2 regions of the Geodermatophilus sp. SYSU D00525 genome follow, and region 1 is predicted to be linked to the other one. Evidence: riboswitches for the same ligand, from Rfam matches in the RefSeq annotation. Region 1 holds a riboswitch; the other holds the start of a gene.
The links. Region 1 has a riboswitch for cyclic di-AMP ahead of ACI796_RS12825 (transglycosylase family protein). Riboswitches for the same ligand answer to the same signal wherever they lie in the genome.
Positions count from the first base shown of each region.

Region 2: it holds a riboswitch for cyclic di-AMP, as region 1 does, so the genes downstream of both, ACI796_RS03420 (transglycosylase family protein) here and ACI796_RS12825 (transglycosylase family protein) in region 1, are expected to answer to the same signal.

Region 1 is NZ_JBJGZK010000012.1:104,656-112,182, reverse strand. It holds gene ACI796_RS12830 (isochorismate synthase) at 1-1,112, shown strand, start outside; gene ACI796_RS12825 (transglycosylase family protein) at 1,218-2,444, opposite strand; cyclic di-AMP (ydaO/yuaA leader) riboswitch at 2,449-2,618, opposite strand; gene menD (2-succinyl-5-enolpyruvyl-6-hydroxy-3-cyclohexene-1-carboxylic-acid synthase) at 3,022-4,701, opposite strand; gene ACI796_RS12815 (o-succinylbenzoate synthase) at 4,698-5,657, opposite strand; gene menE (o-succinylbenzoate--CoA ligase) at 5,699-6,922, shown strand; gene ACI796_RS12805 (1,4-dihydroxy-2-naphthoate polyprenyltransferase) at 6,922-7,527, shown strand, end outside.
Region 2 is NZ_JBJGZK010000002.1:298,227-305,753, forward strand. It holds gene ACI796_RS03400 (alpha/beta hydrolase) at 1-1,061, opposite strand, end outside; gene ACI796_RS03405 (ATP-dependent DNA ligase) at 1,111-2,181, opposite strand; gene ACI796_RS03410 (dihydrofolate reductase family protein) at 2,284-3,006, opposite strand; gene treZ (malto-oligosyltrehalose trehalohydrolase) at 3,006-4,757, opposite strand; gene ACI796_RS03420 (transglycosylase family protein) at 4,868-5,479, opposite strand; cyclic di-AMP (ydaO/yuaA leader) riboswitch at 5,483-5,617, opposite strand; gene treY (malto-oligosyltrehalose synthase) at 5,866-7,527, opposite strand, start outside.

The DNA of each region.
Region 1 (7,527 bases):
TCGAGGTCTCCGGTCCCGGCGCGCTGGCCGAGGCCGCCGCCTGGTGGGCCGACCGCAGCGCCGCGCTCGCCGTCGACGACGAGGTGGGCGTGCCCGGCTCCGGGCCGGTCGTGTTCGGCAGCGTCGCGTTCGACCCCGCCCGGGGGACGTCGGTGTTCGTCGTCCCCGAGGTCGTCGTCGGCCGCCGCGACGGCGTCGCGTGGGTGACCACCACCGGCGGCGCCGACCCGCGCGACGTGCTGCCGGCCACCCGCGAGCCGCTGCCGCCCGCGCCGGGCCGGCTGCGCTACGCCGACGGCGCGCTCGACCCTGCCTCGTGGTGCGGCGCGGTGTCCGCCGCCGTCGCCCGCATCGGCGCCGGCGACCTCGCCAAGGTGGTGCTCGCCCGCGACCTGCTGGTCACCGCCGACGAGCCGCTGGACCCCCGCCGCCTGCTCGACCGGCTGGCCGCCCGCTTCCCCGACTGCTGGACCTTCGCCGTCGACGGGCTGCTCGGCGCCACCCCCGAGCTGTTGCTGCGCCGCACCGGCCGGCAGCTGTCGGCGCGGGTGCTGGCCGGCACCGCCCCGCGCGGCGCGGGTGCCGAGGACGAGCGGCTCGCGGCGGGTCTGCTGGCCAGCGACAAGGACCGCGCCGAGCACGCCCTCGCCGTCGACTCGCTCGTGCGGGCGCTCGACCCGTTCTGCACCGCGCTGTCGGTGCCGGAGCAGCCCTCGCTGCTGACGCTGCCGAACGTGCGGCACCTGGCCACCGACGTCGTCGGCACCCAGCGCCGCTCCGGCGCCCGCGGTCGCGCCGGGCTGCTCGAGCTGGTCGACGCCGTGCACCCGACCGCCGCCGTCTGCGGCACCCCGCCCGACGCGGCCGCCGCGGTCATCGCGGAGCTGGAGGGCATGGACCGCGGCCGGTACGCCGGGCCGGTGGGCTGGCTCGACGCCCGCGGGGACGGCGAGTTCGGGCTGGCCCTGCGCTGCGCCCAGCTGGTCGACGACGACCCGTGCTCGGCCCGGCTGTTCGCCGGCTGCGGCATCGTCGGCGCCTCCGACCCGACGGCCGAGCTGGCCGAGACGCAGTCGAAGTTCGCCGCCTTCCAGGCCGCGCTGGAGGGCTGAGGCGGCCGGTCCCGGCCGGCGTCCTCCTCCCCCGGACACGACCCGGAGACGACGAGGGCCCCGGCCGCTGCACGCGGTCGGGGCCCTCGTCGGGTGTGCTGGAGGTCAGCCCACGTAGTTGACGTGCACGTGGTCCACGTGGTTCGCGGTCGCGCTGCCGCGGTCCGCCATCGCCTTCCAGGCGCCGTCCGGCGAGGTGAGGATGCGCTGCTGCCAGATGACGTACTCGACGCCGAGCTCGTCCCAGTGGTCGACGTGGTACTGGGCGATCGCGTCGCCGAGGGCGGCGTCGGACATGACCATGTAGTCCAGCGCCTTGCCGGAGGGGTGGCCGTCCGGGTCGACCGCGCTGGCCCGCGTGCCGCCGAGGGTGATGTCCGCGGCGCCCGGGACGTTGCTGACGACGGCGTTCGCCGCCGCCTGGACGGCCTCGTGGATCGCGCCGGCGGTGTTCGTGATCTCGGCGACGACCGAGGACTGCGCGACCTGCGGGGCGGCCTCGGCGATCGGCGGGGTGGCGGCGGGCGCCGCCTCACCGGCGGCGGCGACCGGGGCCGGGGCGGCCTCGGCGACCGGAGCGGGGGCGGCCTCGGCGGCCGGAGCGGGAGCGGCCTCGGCGGCGGGGGCCGGGGCGGCCTCGGCCGGGACGGCGGAGCCGCTGAGCGCCAGCACCTGACCGGGGTAGATCAGGTTCGGGTTGCCGCCGATGACGTCGGCGTTGCGCTCGTAGAGCTCGCGCCAGCTCTGGCCGTGGGCGGCGGCGATCTTCGCCACCGTGTCCCGCCAGCGGACGGTGTACTCCTCGGTGGTGACCTCGGCCCGCTCGGCCCGGTCGGCCCGCTCGGCCGGAGCGGCCTGCTCGGCGGCCGGCTGCTCGGCCGGAGCGGCCGGAGCGGCCGGGGCCTCGGCGGCCGGGGCGGCCTGCTCGGCGGGCGCGGCCGGGGCCTCGGCAGCGGCCGGGGTGGTGCCGTCGGTCAGGAACTTGCCGCAGCTCGGCCAGGCGCCGATGCCCTGGCCGGCCAGGACGGCCTCGGCGATCTGGACCTGCTGGGCCGGGGTGGCCAGGTCCGCGCGCGGGGCGAGGTCGGTGCCACCGAAGGCGGCCCAGGTGGACTGGCTGAACTGCAGGCCGCCGTAGTAGCCGTTGCCGGTGTTGATGCTCCAGTTGCCACTGGACTCGCACTGGGCGACGCCGGTCCAGTCGTGGGTGGTGGAGGCGGAGGCCGGCGAGCTCAGGACGCCCAGGCCGACGGCGGCGGCGCCGGCAGCGACAGGGGCCTTGGCGATGACCTTCTTGGTGCGGACGTAGCGGGGTGCGCGGTGCTTGGGCATGGTGATGATCTCCCGATCACCGCCGGCGAGGTGAGCTGTCGGGTTCGGGCGATCGGTGCCCGGCCGCGGTCCGCGGCTTCACCCCGAGGCGCGCTCCGACAGGCCCCCGTAGGCCGTCGCGCGCCGGAAGAGTGGGTCCCCCACCCCTGCCCTGGGAGTTGGCGTGGGCGACCGGTGGGCAGGGTTTGGCGGACCGGCGCCGCGCTCCGTCTTCGCTGAGCGCAGCCAAAACGCTACGTGTCGTCATGTCGACTGTCGTCGTGACGGCGGTCACAGTGCGGTTCGGCTGGGGCTCGTGGGGTACGGCGTGACGCCGGCGTGACCACCGGATCGGGCCGCGCCGAGAAACGGAACCCGCTGTTCACGGTGCGCGATCCGGCCCGGCGAGCACGCCCCCGCCCCCGCGGCCGCCCTCGCCGCGACCGCCCGGATCCCGTGACGAAGGCCACCGCCACGGAGTGACGGACCGGCTCGTCACGGGCGTCCGGAAGGGGCTCCGGAGCCGTGCGTCTCACTCTCCGGTGAGCCCGGCGGGACCGGCTGGTCGCTGCAGGAGACCCGACGCTCCCGAGGCCGCTCAGGCCAGGGCGCGGCCCGCGGCCTCCCGCAGGGCGACCGCGAGGTCGGCCTCCGCGCGCTGGTCGGTGCGGGCGATGACCACCCGAGGCCCGCCGCGCACCAGCGCGGCGGCGAGCTCCTCCGGCGTGGCCACCGCCGTCGCCGCCCAGCCCAGGGACGCCGCGACCGCGACCAGGTCGCGCCCGTGCGGCGTGCCGAACACCCGCCGGTAGTCGCGGGCGTACGCCGGCCGGCCGGGCTCCAGCTGGGCGAAGATCCCGCCGCCGTCGTTGTCGGGCACGACCACGGTGAGGTCCGGGCGCGGCTCGCCCTCGCCGGCGAGCAGGCCCTGCAGGTCGTGCAGGAACGTCAGGTCGCCCATGAGCGCCACCGCCGGCCCGCCGTGCGCCAACGCCGCGCCGACGGCGGTGGACACCGTGCCGTCGATGCCGGCGACGCCGCGGTTGGCGAGCACGCTGACGTCGCCGCGGGGGACGGCGAGCCGGTCGACGTCGCGCACCGGTGTCGAGGACCCGAGGACCAGCAGCGCCCCGGACGGCAGCGCGGCGACGACGTCGCGGGCCAGCCGGGCGGCGGTCAGCCCGGGCGCGGCGTCCAGGGCGGCGTCGACCGCGCCCCCGACCCGGTCCGCGGCCGAGCGCCAGGCGGCCGCCCAGCCCGGCTCCGACGGCGGGCCGGCCGGCGGGGCGGCGCGGGTGACCAGGGCCGCCGAGCGGCCGGCGTCGGGCCAGCGCGGCCCGGCGACCACCGTCTCCACGCGCACCCGCGGATCGGCCAGCAGCGCCGAGACCGGCCGGGACAGCGTCGGCCGGCCGACGACGACCACGCGGTCGGGCCGGTGCGCGTCCAGCCAGCCGGGCACGCCGAGCAGCAGCGCCCCGCCGCGCACCGCGCCGTCGGTCCACGCCCCGCCGCTCGGCTCGGCGACCACCGGCCAGCCCGCCGCGCTGGCGCCGCCCGCCCACGCCCGGCCGACGGCGTCCGGCCCGTCCCCGGCGACGACGAGCGTGCGCGGGCCGTCCCCGACCGGGACGGTCGCGACGGGCGAAGGCGCCCCGGCGGTCCACGGCGCCCCGCCGTCCCGGCCGGCCCACGGGCCCGCCGGCGGGCCGGGCTCCTCCTCGGGCAGCAGCGGGTCGCGGAAGGCCAGGTTCAGCTGCACCGGCCCGGGGTCGCCGGACAGGACGCCGGTGGCCGCGAGCAGCGCCCGGGACACCACCGAGCGCCAGTAGCGGTTCTGCGCGGCCTCCCGGCCGGCCTCGGGCACGCCGACGTCGGCCGCCCAGCGCGCCGCGCCGCCGTACAGGCCGGGCTGCTCGATCGTCTGGTTGGCGCCGGTGGCCCGCAGCTCCGGCGGCCGGTCGGCGGTGAGTGCCAGCAGCGGCACCCCGCTGACGTCGGCCTCGAGGACGGCGGCGTGCAGGTGCGCGGTCGCCGTCCCGGAGGTGGTGAGCACCGGCACCGGCCGGCCGGACGCGCGGGCCAGGCCCAGGGCGAGGAAGGACGCGGTCCGCTCGTCGATGCGCACGTGCAGCCGCAGGACGCCGGCCCGCTCGGCGGCGGCCAGCGCCAGCGCGACCGGCGCCGAGCGCGAGCCGGGCGCGACGACGGCGTCGCGGACCCCGCCGCGGACCAGCTCGTCGACCAGCACGCGGGCCAGCGCGGTGGAGGGGTTCACGCGGCCAGCACCGCGCCCAGCCGCTCGGTCCAGCGGGCGGTCACGTCGCCGGGTGCGGTCACGGCGTCCAGCCGGCCGGGGTCGGGCCGGGTGACCGGCAGCGCGCCGTCCACCGGCAGCAGCGGGGTGTCGGTGACGTCGCCGTCGAGGAGGGCGACGGTGGCCAGGCCGCAGGCGAAGGGCAGCTCCGGCAGCGCGGCGGCCAGCGCGACCCCCGCGGCGATGCCCACCGAGGACTCCAGCGCGGAGGAGACCACGCACGGCAGCCCGTGCGCCTCGGCCACGCGCAGCGCGGCCCGCACGCCGCCGAGCGGCTGCACCTTGAGGACGACGACGTCGGCGGCCTCCCGCAGGTCGACCCCCAGCGGGTCGTCGGCGCGGCGCACGCCCTCGTCGACGGCGACCCGGACGTCCACCCGGCGGCGCAGCGCGGCGAGCTCGGCGAGCGTGGCGCAGGGCTGCTCGACGTACTCGAGGCCCACCCGGTCCAGCTCCCGGATCCGGGCGACGGCGGTGTCGACGTCCCACGCCGCGTTGGCGTCGACCCGGACCGCGCCGGAGGGGCCGAGCGCATCGCGGACGGCCTCCACACGGGCGAGGTCGTCGCCGGCGGTCTGGCCCGGCTCGGCCACCTTCACCTTCGCCGTCCGGCAGCCCGACGCGGTCACGATCGCGTGCGCCCGCTCGGGCCCCACCGCGGGGACGGTGACGTTGACCGGCACCGCGTCGCGCACCGGTGCGGGCCAGCCCCGCACCGCGGCCTCGGCGGCGGCCGCCCACCAGCGGCGGCTCTCGGGCACGCCGTAGTCCCAGAACGGGGAGAACTCGCCCCAGCCGGCCGGGCCGTGCACGAGCACGCCGTCGCGGACGTCGATGCCGCGGAAGCGGGTGCGCATCGGCACCGACCACACCGCCAGCCGGTCGATCCCCTCGGGGAGGCCGGCGGGGGTGATCACGCCCGCAAGCCTATGTCGCACGCGACGTACCCTCGGGACCCGTGATCCGGCAGCTGACCGTCCTCCCCGCGCCGGACTCCCCCGACGCCGTCCTCGGCACCGTGCTGCCCGCCGTCCGCGCCTGCCTGGAGGGCGCCGCGCCGCTCGCCGTCCTCCCGGCCGGGCCGCCCGCGGCGGCCGCGCGGGCGGTCCTCGCGCCGGACGAGCCGCTGGAGGACGGCGCCGACCTCGTCGTCGTCACCTCCGGGTCCACCGGCGGCCCGCGCGGCGTGCTGCTCCCGGCGGCGGCGCTGCGGGCCTCGGCGACGGCGACCCTCGACCGGCTCGGCGGGCCCGGCGCCTGGCTGCTCGCGCTGCCGGCGTCGGCGATCGCCGGCCTGCAGGTGCTGGTGCGGTCGGTGCTCGGCGGCACGGCGCCCACCGCGCTCGCGGCCGGGGAGGACCTGGCCGCCGCGGTCGCGCGGATGCCCGCCGGCCGGCGGTACACCGCGCTGGTGCCCACCCAGCTGCGCCGGTACCTGGAGCGCGAGCCGGAGGCGCTGCGCGCGTTCGACGCGGTGCTGGTCGGCGGCGCGGCCACCGACCCGGGCCTGCTGGCCCGGGCCCGCGAGGGCGGCGTCGCGGTGGTGACCACGTACGGCATGACCGAGACCGCCGGCGGCTGCGTCTACGACGGCGTCCCGCTCGACGGCGTCCGGGTGCGCGTGGACGCCGGCGGGAGTGCCGCAGGACCCGGCGGAGGAGCCATCGCGGTGGCCGGCCCGGTGCTGGCGCTCGGCTACCGGCGCGACCCGGACGGCACCGCGGCGGCGTTCGCGGGCGGGGAGTTCCGCACCCGCGACGCCGGCTCGATCGGTCCCGACGGGCGGCTGACCGTGGCCGGGCGGCTCGACGACGTCGTCGTCACCGGCGGCGTGAACGTGGCTCCGCAGGCGGTCGAGGGGGCGCTGCGGGAGCACCCCGCCGTCGCCGACGCCGTGGTGTTCGGCCGGCCCGACGAGGAGTGGGGGCAGCGGGTGGTCGCCGCCGTCGTCCCGGCGCCGGGCACCGCACCCGACCTCGCGGCCCTGCGGCCGTGGGTGGCCGACCGGCTGGGCGGGCCGTCCGCGCCGCGCGAGCTGCACCTGATCGGATCGGTGCCGACCCTGCACACCGGCAAACCCGACCGCCGCGGCGTGGCCGCCGCGGTGACGGACCGGAACGGCCCGCCTGCAGGGTCCCGCCGCGAGCCCGCGAGTGGCGGGGAGCAGGGGGGTCCTTCGTGATGGCCGGCCCCGCGCAGTGGGTGGCCGGCGCCCGCCCCCGCACGCTGCCCGCCGCGCTCGCGCCGGTGCTGGTGGGCACCGGCGCCGCGGCCGCGCTCGACGGCTTCCGGCTCGTGCCCGCGCTGCTGGCGCTGCTCGTGGCGTTGGCGCTGCAGGTGGCGGTCAACTACGCCAACGACTACTCCGACGGGAAGCGCGGCACCGACGCCGTCCGGGTCGGGCCGATGCGGCTGGTCGGCTCGGGCGCGGCCTCGCCCCGCGCGGTGCTGACGGCGGCGCTGCTGTCCTTCGCCGTCGCCGGGGTGGCGGGGCTGGTGCTGGCGGCCCTGTCGAGCTGGTGGCTGGTCGCCGTCGGCGCGGTGTGCATCGTCGCGGCCTGGACCTACACCGGCGGCCCGCTGCCCTACGGCTACCGGGCGCTGGGGGAGGTGTTCGTCTTCGTCTTCTTCGGCCTGGTGGCCGTCGCCGGGACCACGTTCGTGCAGACCGGGCGGGTCGAGGGGCTGGCGCTGGCCGCCGCGGTGCCGATCGGGCTGCTGTCGGTGGCGCTGCTGGTGGTCAACAACCTGCGCGACGTCGAGGGCGACGCCCGGGTGGGCAAGCGC
Region 2 (7,527 bases), on a different contig from region 1:
GCCTGCGAGAGCTGCGGCCACGACCCGGTGTCGTAGAGGGCCGCGGTGACGGCGGCGACGACGACGCCCGGTGTCGCGGTGCGGGTCTCTCCGGGCGTGCTGCTCGGGATCGGCGTGGTGGCGGCGGCGGTCAGCAGGTCCTGCACGAACGTCCGGGGGTCGCCCCCGATCGGGCACCCGGACACCAGGGCGACGCAGTTGGCGGCGAACGCGTCGAACCCCGCCTCCAACCCCGCGGCCTGTGCCTCCGCGTCGGCCTGCGGGTCGGCGTCGGGGTCGACCGCGGCGTCGAGCACCATCGCGCGGACCTTCTCCGGGAACAGCTCGGCGTAGGTGGAGCCGAGCGTGGTGCCGTAGGAGTAGCCGAGGTAGGTCAGCTGTTCGTCGCCCAGCGACTCGCGCAGCAGGTCCATGTCGCGCGCGGTGGCGACGGTGTTGAAGGTGCCGAGCGCGTCGCCGTACTCCTCGGCGCAGGCGTCGGCCGCCTCGTCCTTGAGCGTGAGGACCTCGTCCATCTGCTGCTGGTCGGTGGGCCGGGGCTCCGCGGCGGTCATGCGGTCCTTGAGCTCGGCGGGCACGCACTCCACCGGCGTGGACAGGCCGACGCCGCGCGGGTCGAAGCCGACCACGTCGAAGCGGCGCAACACGTCCTCGGGCAGCGACAGCGCCAGGCTCAGCCCGAGGTCGGCCCCCGAGACGCCGGGACCGCCCGGGTTCACCAGCAGCGAGCCGATCCGGTCGGTCTGCCCGGCCAGCGTCGCGCGGACGAGGAACAGCGGCAGCGTCGCGCCCTCGGGTTCCTCGTGGTCGATGGGCACCTCGGTGCGGCCGCACTCGAAGGCGAGGTCGCGCTCGCTGCCGGGCGTGCCGGCCACGAGCTCGGTGATCTGCGCGTCGCAGTCGGTCCAGGTGATCGGCGCGGCCTCCGGCTCGGCCGGCGTCGAGGAGGCGGCCGACGAGGAGTCCGCCGACGACGGGTCCGGGTCCGAGAAGGAGCTACAGCCGGCGACCGCCACGAGCAGTCCGGTCGAGGCGGCGAGCAGGCCGCGGCGCAGACGCATGCTCACGACCGTAGGAGGCGCCGCGGACAGGCCGTTCCGCAGGTGCCGGTCACCCGTTGAACACCTCGGCCAGGTCGTAGCGGACCGGGACCTCGAGCTGGTCGTAGGTGCAGCTGCGCGGCTCGCGGTCGGGCCGCCACCGGAGGAACTGCCCGGTGTGCCGCAGCCGCCGTCCCTCCAGCTGGTCGTACTTGATCTCGACGACGAGCTCCGGGCGCAGCGGCACCCAGGACAGGTCCTTCTTCGCGTTCCACCGGCTCTGCGCCCCCGGCATCCGGTGCTCGCCGTTCTCCTGCACCTCGGCGTTCGCCCAGTCCTGCCACGGGTGCCCGTCGAGCGCCTGAGCCCGGTAGGGCGCCAGCTCCTCCACCAGCTCGGCCCGCCGCGCCATGGGGAACGACGCCGCGACGCCGACGTGCTGCAGGCCGCCGTCGTCGTACAGCCCGAGCAGCAGCGACCCGACGACCGGTCCGCTCTTGTGCCAGCGGAACCCGGCGACCACGCAGTCGGCGGTGCGCACGTGCTTGACCTTGGTCATCAGCCGCTGGTCGGGGCCGTAGGGCAGGTCGGCGTCCTTGGCGACCACGCCGTCGAGACCGGCCCCCTCGAACTCGTCGAACCAGCGCTGCGCGATCGCGGCGTCCCGGGTGACCGCGGTGACGTGCACCCGCTCGTGCCCGCGGTCCAGCACCTCGCGCAGCCGCTGCCGGCGCTCGGCGAACGGCGTCTCCATCAGCGACTCGTCACCGAGCGCGAGCAGGTCGAAGGCGACGAAGTGGCCCGGCGTCTGCTCGGCGAGCAGGTCCACCCGCGACTTCGCGGGGTGGATGCGCTGCAGCAGCGACTCGAAGTGCAGCCGGTCGCCCTGCGGCACGACGATCTCCCCGTCGACGACGCAGCGCTCGGGCAGGGCCTCCTTGACCGCGGCCACGACCTCGGGGAAGTAGCGGGTCAGCGGGCGCTCGTTGCGGCTGCCGAGCTCCACCTCGTCGCCGTCGCGGAAGACGATGCAGCGGAAGCCGTCCCACTTGGGCTCGTAGAACAGCCCGTCCCCGGTCGGGAGCTTCGTCGTGGCCTTGGCCAGCATCGGCTTGACCGGCGGCAGCACGGGCAGGTCCATGCAGGTCAGTCAACCAGCGGACCCCCGCACCGGCAGACCGCCGTCGACCGGACGGGTGGCAGGAACGGCCATGACTGCCACCCCGGGACCCGCGCCGTGGACTCAGCGCACCGCGTAGCGGGTGAACAGGACGCCGTCCTCCTCGAGCACCTGCGTCAGCCGCGGGCGGACGACGTCGCGCAGCGTACGGTCCAGCAGCCGCGCCTGGCCGCCGACCAGCGCGGGGGAGACGGTGAGGTCGAGCTCGTCGACCACGCCGGCGTCCAGCGCCGCCGACAGCAGCGACGGCCCGCCCTCGCACAGCACCTGCTCGAGGCCGCGGTCGGCGAGCCGGTCCAGCGCGAGCGGCAGGTCGACGTCGGCGTCCCCGCAGACCAGCACGTCCACCCCGGCGTCGGCGAGCGCGGCCCGGCGGCCGGGGTCCGCGGCGGCGCAGGTGACCAGCAGCGTGGGCGGCTGCGCCAGCCGGGCGCCGGGCGCGAGCGAGGCCCGGCGCGACACCACCGCGACCGGCAGCTCCGGCGGCCGGCCGAGCGCGGCCCGCCGCCGCCCGACCGCCGAGGCCGTCGTCACCGGGCCGTAGCCCTCACCGGCCGCCGTCCCGTGCCCGACCAGGACGACGTCGGCCAGCGCGCGCAGCGTCGAGAACACCCGCCGGTCGCCGGGCGAGCCGAGCCCGGCGCTGACGCCGTCCACGGTGACCGCGCCGTCGAGCGAGGCGACGAAGTCCACGCGGAACGAGCGACCGGGCGGCAGCGCGTAGGCCGCCGCCAGGTCGTCGTCGGTGAGGTCCGCCCCGCCGGGGGAGGGGAGCAGCCGGCGCATCAGGTGGTGAGGACGGCCGCGCTCTCGGCCGGGACGGTCACCGTCGCGCCGTCCAGGGACGGCTCGTCGGCGGTCGCGAACAGCACCCCGGTCGCCGGCCGGTCCAGCTGCACCGGCTGCGGCCGCCCGGACAGGTTGGCCACCACCCGCAGCCCGCCGCGGTGCACGACCAGGACGCGGTCCTCGTCGTCCCAGCCGACCTCGACCGCCGACAGGTCGGCGTCGACGAGGTCGGGGTGCTGCCGGCGCAGCGCCAGCAGCGTCCGGTGCACCTCGAGCAGCCGCGCGTGCGGCTCCCGGTCCAGCTCGGCCCAGTCGAGCTTCGAGCGCCGGAACGTCTCCGGGTCCTGCGGGTCGGGCACCTCGTCGGCGTCCCAGCCGTGCTCGGCGAACTCGCTCTTGCGGCCCTCCGCCGTCGCCCGGCCGATGTCGGGGTCGGTGTGGCTGGTGAAGAACTGCCACGGCGTCGAGGCGCCCCACTCCTCGCCCATGAACAGCATCGGCGTGAACGGGCTGGTCAGCACCAGGGTCGCGCCGACGGCGAGCAGGCCGGGGGACAGCGTCGCCGAGACGCGGTCGCCGATCGCGCGGTTGCCGATCTGGTCGTGGTCCTGCAGGTAGCCCAGGAACCTCCAGCCCGGCAGCCGGGCGGTGTCCACCGGCCGGCCGTGGGAGCGGCGGCGGAAGCTCGACCACGTGCCGTCGTGGAAGTAGGCGCCGGTGAGGGTCTTGGCCAGCCCGGCGAGGCCGGCCTCGGCGAAGTCGCCGTAGTAGCCCTGGCCCTCGCCGGTCAGGACGGCCTGCAGGGCGTGGTGGAAGTCGTCGCTCCACTGGGCGGCGATGCCGGTGCCCCCGGCCACCCGCGGGGTGACCATGCGGGGGTCGTTGAGGTCGCTCTCGGCGATCAGCGTGAGCGGCCGGCCGACGGCGACCGAGAGCCGGTCGACCTCCTGGGCCATCTCCTCGAGCACGTGGGTGGCGCGCTCGTCGACCAGCGCGTGGACGGCGTCCAGCCGCAGCCCGTCGACGTGCATGTCGCGCAGCCACATCAGGGCGTTGTCGAGGACGTAGCGGCGGACCTCGTCGGAGTCCGGCCCGGACAGGTTGACCGACTCGCCCCAGGTGTTCGCGCCGCCCTCGGAGAAGACCGGCATGAACAGCGGCAGGTAGTTCCCCGACGGGCCGAGGTGGTTGTAGACGACGTCCTGGATCACGCCGATCCCGCGCTGGTGGCAGGCGTCGACGAACCGCTGGTAGGCCGCGGGCCCGCCGTAGCTCTCCTGCACCGTGTACCAGAGCACGCCGTCGTAGCCCCAGTTGTGCGTGCCGTCGAAGCCGTTGACCGGCAGCAGCTCGACGAAGTCGACGCCGAGGTCGACGAGGTGGCCCAGCCGGTCGATGGCCGAGTCGAGGGTGCCCTCGGGCGTGAACGTGCCGACGTGCAGCTCGTAGACGACGCCGCCGGCCAGCGGGCGCCCGGTCCAGGCGGTGTCGCCCCACGCGTACGCCGACGGGTCGAACCGGCGGGACGGCCCGTGCACGCCGTCGGGCTGCCGGCGCGAGCGCGGGTCTGGGCGGGGGGTGTCGTCGTCGCCGAGCAGGTAGCCGTAGTCGGACTCCGGGCCGGCCTCGACCTCGGCCCGCCACCAGCCGTCGTCGTCGCGGCGCATGTCGTGCACCGTGCCGTCGACCTGCAGGCGCACGCGCTCGGGCACGGGCGCCCAGACGGCGAACTCGACGGGTGCGGACATGCGGGGGCCTCCCAGCGGTAGCGCGGCTGACCGGTCCCTCTTGCCCGCTGCGGGCCCGGTCAACCGCGAGCGGCAGCCGGGGGAGCGGGTCCCCCGGCTGCCGCCCCGGGTCACGCCAGCTTCAGCTCCTGGCCGACGTAGATCCGGTTCGGGTCGCTGACCGTGCCGCTGTTGGCGGCGTAGAGCGCCTTCCAGCCGCCGTCGACGCCCTGGTCTCGGGCGATCTTGCCCAGCGTGTCGCCGGACCGGACGGTGTACGAGCCGCCGGAGGCGCCGGCGGCGGACTCGCCGGCCCGGGAGGCCGTGTCCGGCTCGGCCGCCGCAGGCGCGGCGGCGGGCTCGGGGGCGGGCGCGGCGGCCGCCGTGCCGGCCTCCGGGGCCGACGGGTCGAGGCTCTTCCCGCAGGTGGGCCAGGCACCCGGGCCCTGGGCGTCGAGCGTGCGCTCGGCGACGGCGATCTGCTGCGCCTTGGTGGCCTGGTCGGCGCGGGCGGCGTACTCGGTGCCGCCGTAGGCGGCCCAGGTGGACTGGCTGAACTGCAGCCCGCCGTAGTAGCCGTTGCCGGTGTTGATGCTCCAGTTGCCGCTGGACTCGCACTGGGCGACGGCGTCCCAGTCGTTGGGGGCGGCGGCCGAGGCCGGGCCGGCGGCGACGCCGATCGCGGCCGCGGCCACGCCGGTCGTCACGAGGGCACGGCGGAGCAGGGACGTGGACGTGCGCATGGGGGATCTCCGATCCGCCGCCTGCGAGGTGAGCTGTCGGGTTCGGAGCGATCGGTGCCCCGGCCGCACGACGTGCGGCTTCACCCCGAGGCGCTGCGTCCGGTCCCCCCGTGACCGCGGTGCAGGCGCCGAAGTGGGTCCCCCACCCCCGTCCTGGCTGTGCAGGAGGAACGGAGCCCGGCGGACGGGGTTCGGCGGACCGACTCCGGCACGCGGCAGTCATTGGCCTGCGTGCGGGAGCAAACGTAACGGCCGCATCACGAGACGGCACACCCGCCCCACCCGTCACGGCGTGTCGCCCGGCGTCCCCCGCGGTGGCCCGCGCCCGGCGGCCGGGGGAGGCGCAGGTCACGGCGGCGCCGGCCGGCGCCGCCGTGACCTCCGTCTCATTCCCGGACGAGCAGGGCCACCGGCAGCCGGGCCAGCAGTTCGCCGACGGGCGCGCCGCCGGCGTCGGAGACGACGCGCGTGCCGGTGAGCACGTCGCGCCAGGCGCCGGTCGGCAGCGTCAGCGCGGTGTCGCCCCAGCCGGTGGCGGCCAGCGCGACCGGCAGCCGGGTCGCCACGGTCACCGCGCCGCCCTGCTCTCCGGACCCACGGTCGAAGGCGACGACGTGCTGCGCGGCGGACCCGGTGGCGGCCACCGGGGTGTAGCCGGTGAACAGCCCGGGGGCGTCCCGCCGCAGCCGCAGCGCTCGCGAGACGACGAGCAGCTTGGCCGCGCCGGTCTCGTCGACCTCGGGCACCTCCCCGCCGTCGAGCCGGGCCAGCAGCGCGCGCCGCTCGTCGTAGTCGACCGGGCGGCGGTTGTCGGGGTCGACGAGCGAGTGGTCCCAGAGCTCGGTGCCCTGGTAGACGTCCGGGACGCCGGGCATCGTCAGCTGCAGCAGCTTCTGCGCCAGCCCGTTGGACCGGCCGGCCGGGGCGATCCGTGCGACGAACGCCTCGATCTCGCGGTTCGTGGCCGCGTCGTCGAAGGCGGCGTCGACCATCGCGTGCAGCTGCGCCTCGAACGCCTCGTCGACGTCGGTCCACGTCGTCGACTGCCCGGCCTCGCGGGCGGCCTTCTCGGCGTAGGCGTGCGCCCGCTCGCGGGACAGCGGCCAGGCGCCGACCAGGTTCTGCCACACGAGGTGGGCCAGCGGCCGGTCGGGCAGCGGGTGGCGGGACAGCCAGCCGCGGACCAGGTCCGCCCACTCGGTCGGCACCTCGGCGAGGACGGCCAGGCGGGCCCGGGTGTCCTCGCTGCGCTTGGTGTCGTGCGTGGTGAGCGTCGTCATCGACTCCGGCTTGCGCTCCAGCCGCCGCGCCTGTGCCTCGTGGAACTCCTCCGGGGTGCTGCCGAAGCGCGCCGGATCGCCGCCGACCTCGTTGAGCACCACGAACCGCGCCCAGCGGTAGTAGGCGCTGTCCTCGACGCCTTTGGCCATCACCGGGCCGCTGGTCTGCTCGAACCGGGTGGCCGCCTCGGTGCCGGCCTGCGCCAGCACCGGGTGCAGCGCGTCCACCGCGGCGACCAGGTCGGGCCGGCGGTCGCGGACGTCGCCCACCGCGGCGTCGAGGTGCTCGCGGCCGTCGGGCAGGTAGGTGCGGTAGACCGAGAAGGAGGCCAGCAGCTCGGCCAGCGCCTCCTCCTCCGTGTCGACGTCGACGCCCGGCAGCTCGCCGATCACCCGGACCAGCCGGGCGACCTCGGAGCCGAGGATCCCGTCGGTGACCTCGCGCTTGCAGTCGTGCACCAGCTGCCCGTAGTCGACCGCCCGGCCGGACAGCTCGGTGTCCAGCGCGGTCAGCGCCGCCTCGCCCGCCGGGTCGACCAGGACGTCGTCGACCTCGGCCAGCGCGTCGTAGCCGGTGGTGCCGGCCACCCGCCAGCTCTCCGGCAGGTCCTCGCCGGGCTCGAGGATCTTCTCGACCACCGTCCACCGGCCGCCCGACGCGTCGGTCAGCCGGTCCAGGTAGCCCTTCGGGTCGGCCAGGCCGTCGGGGTGGTCGATCCGCAGCCCGTCGACGGCGCCGTCGGAGACCATGCGCAGCACCAGCTCGTG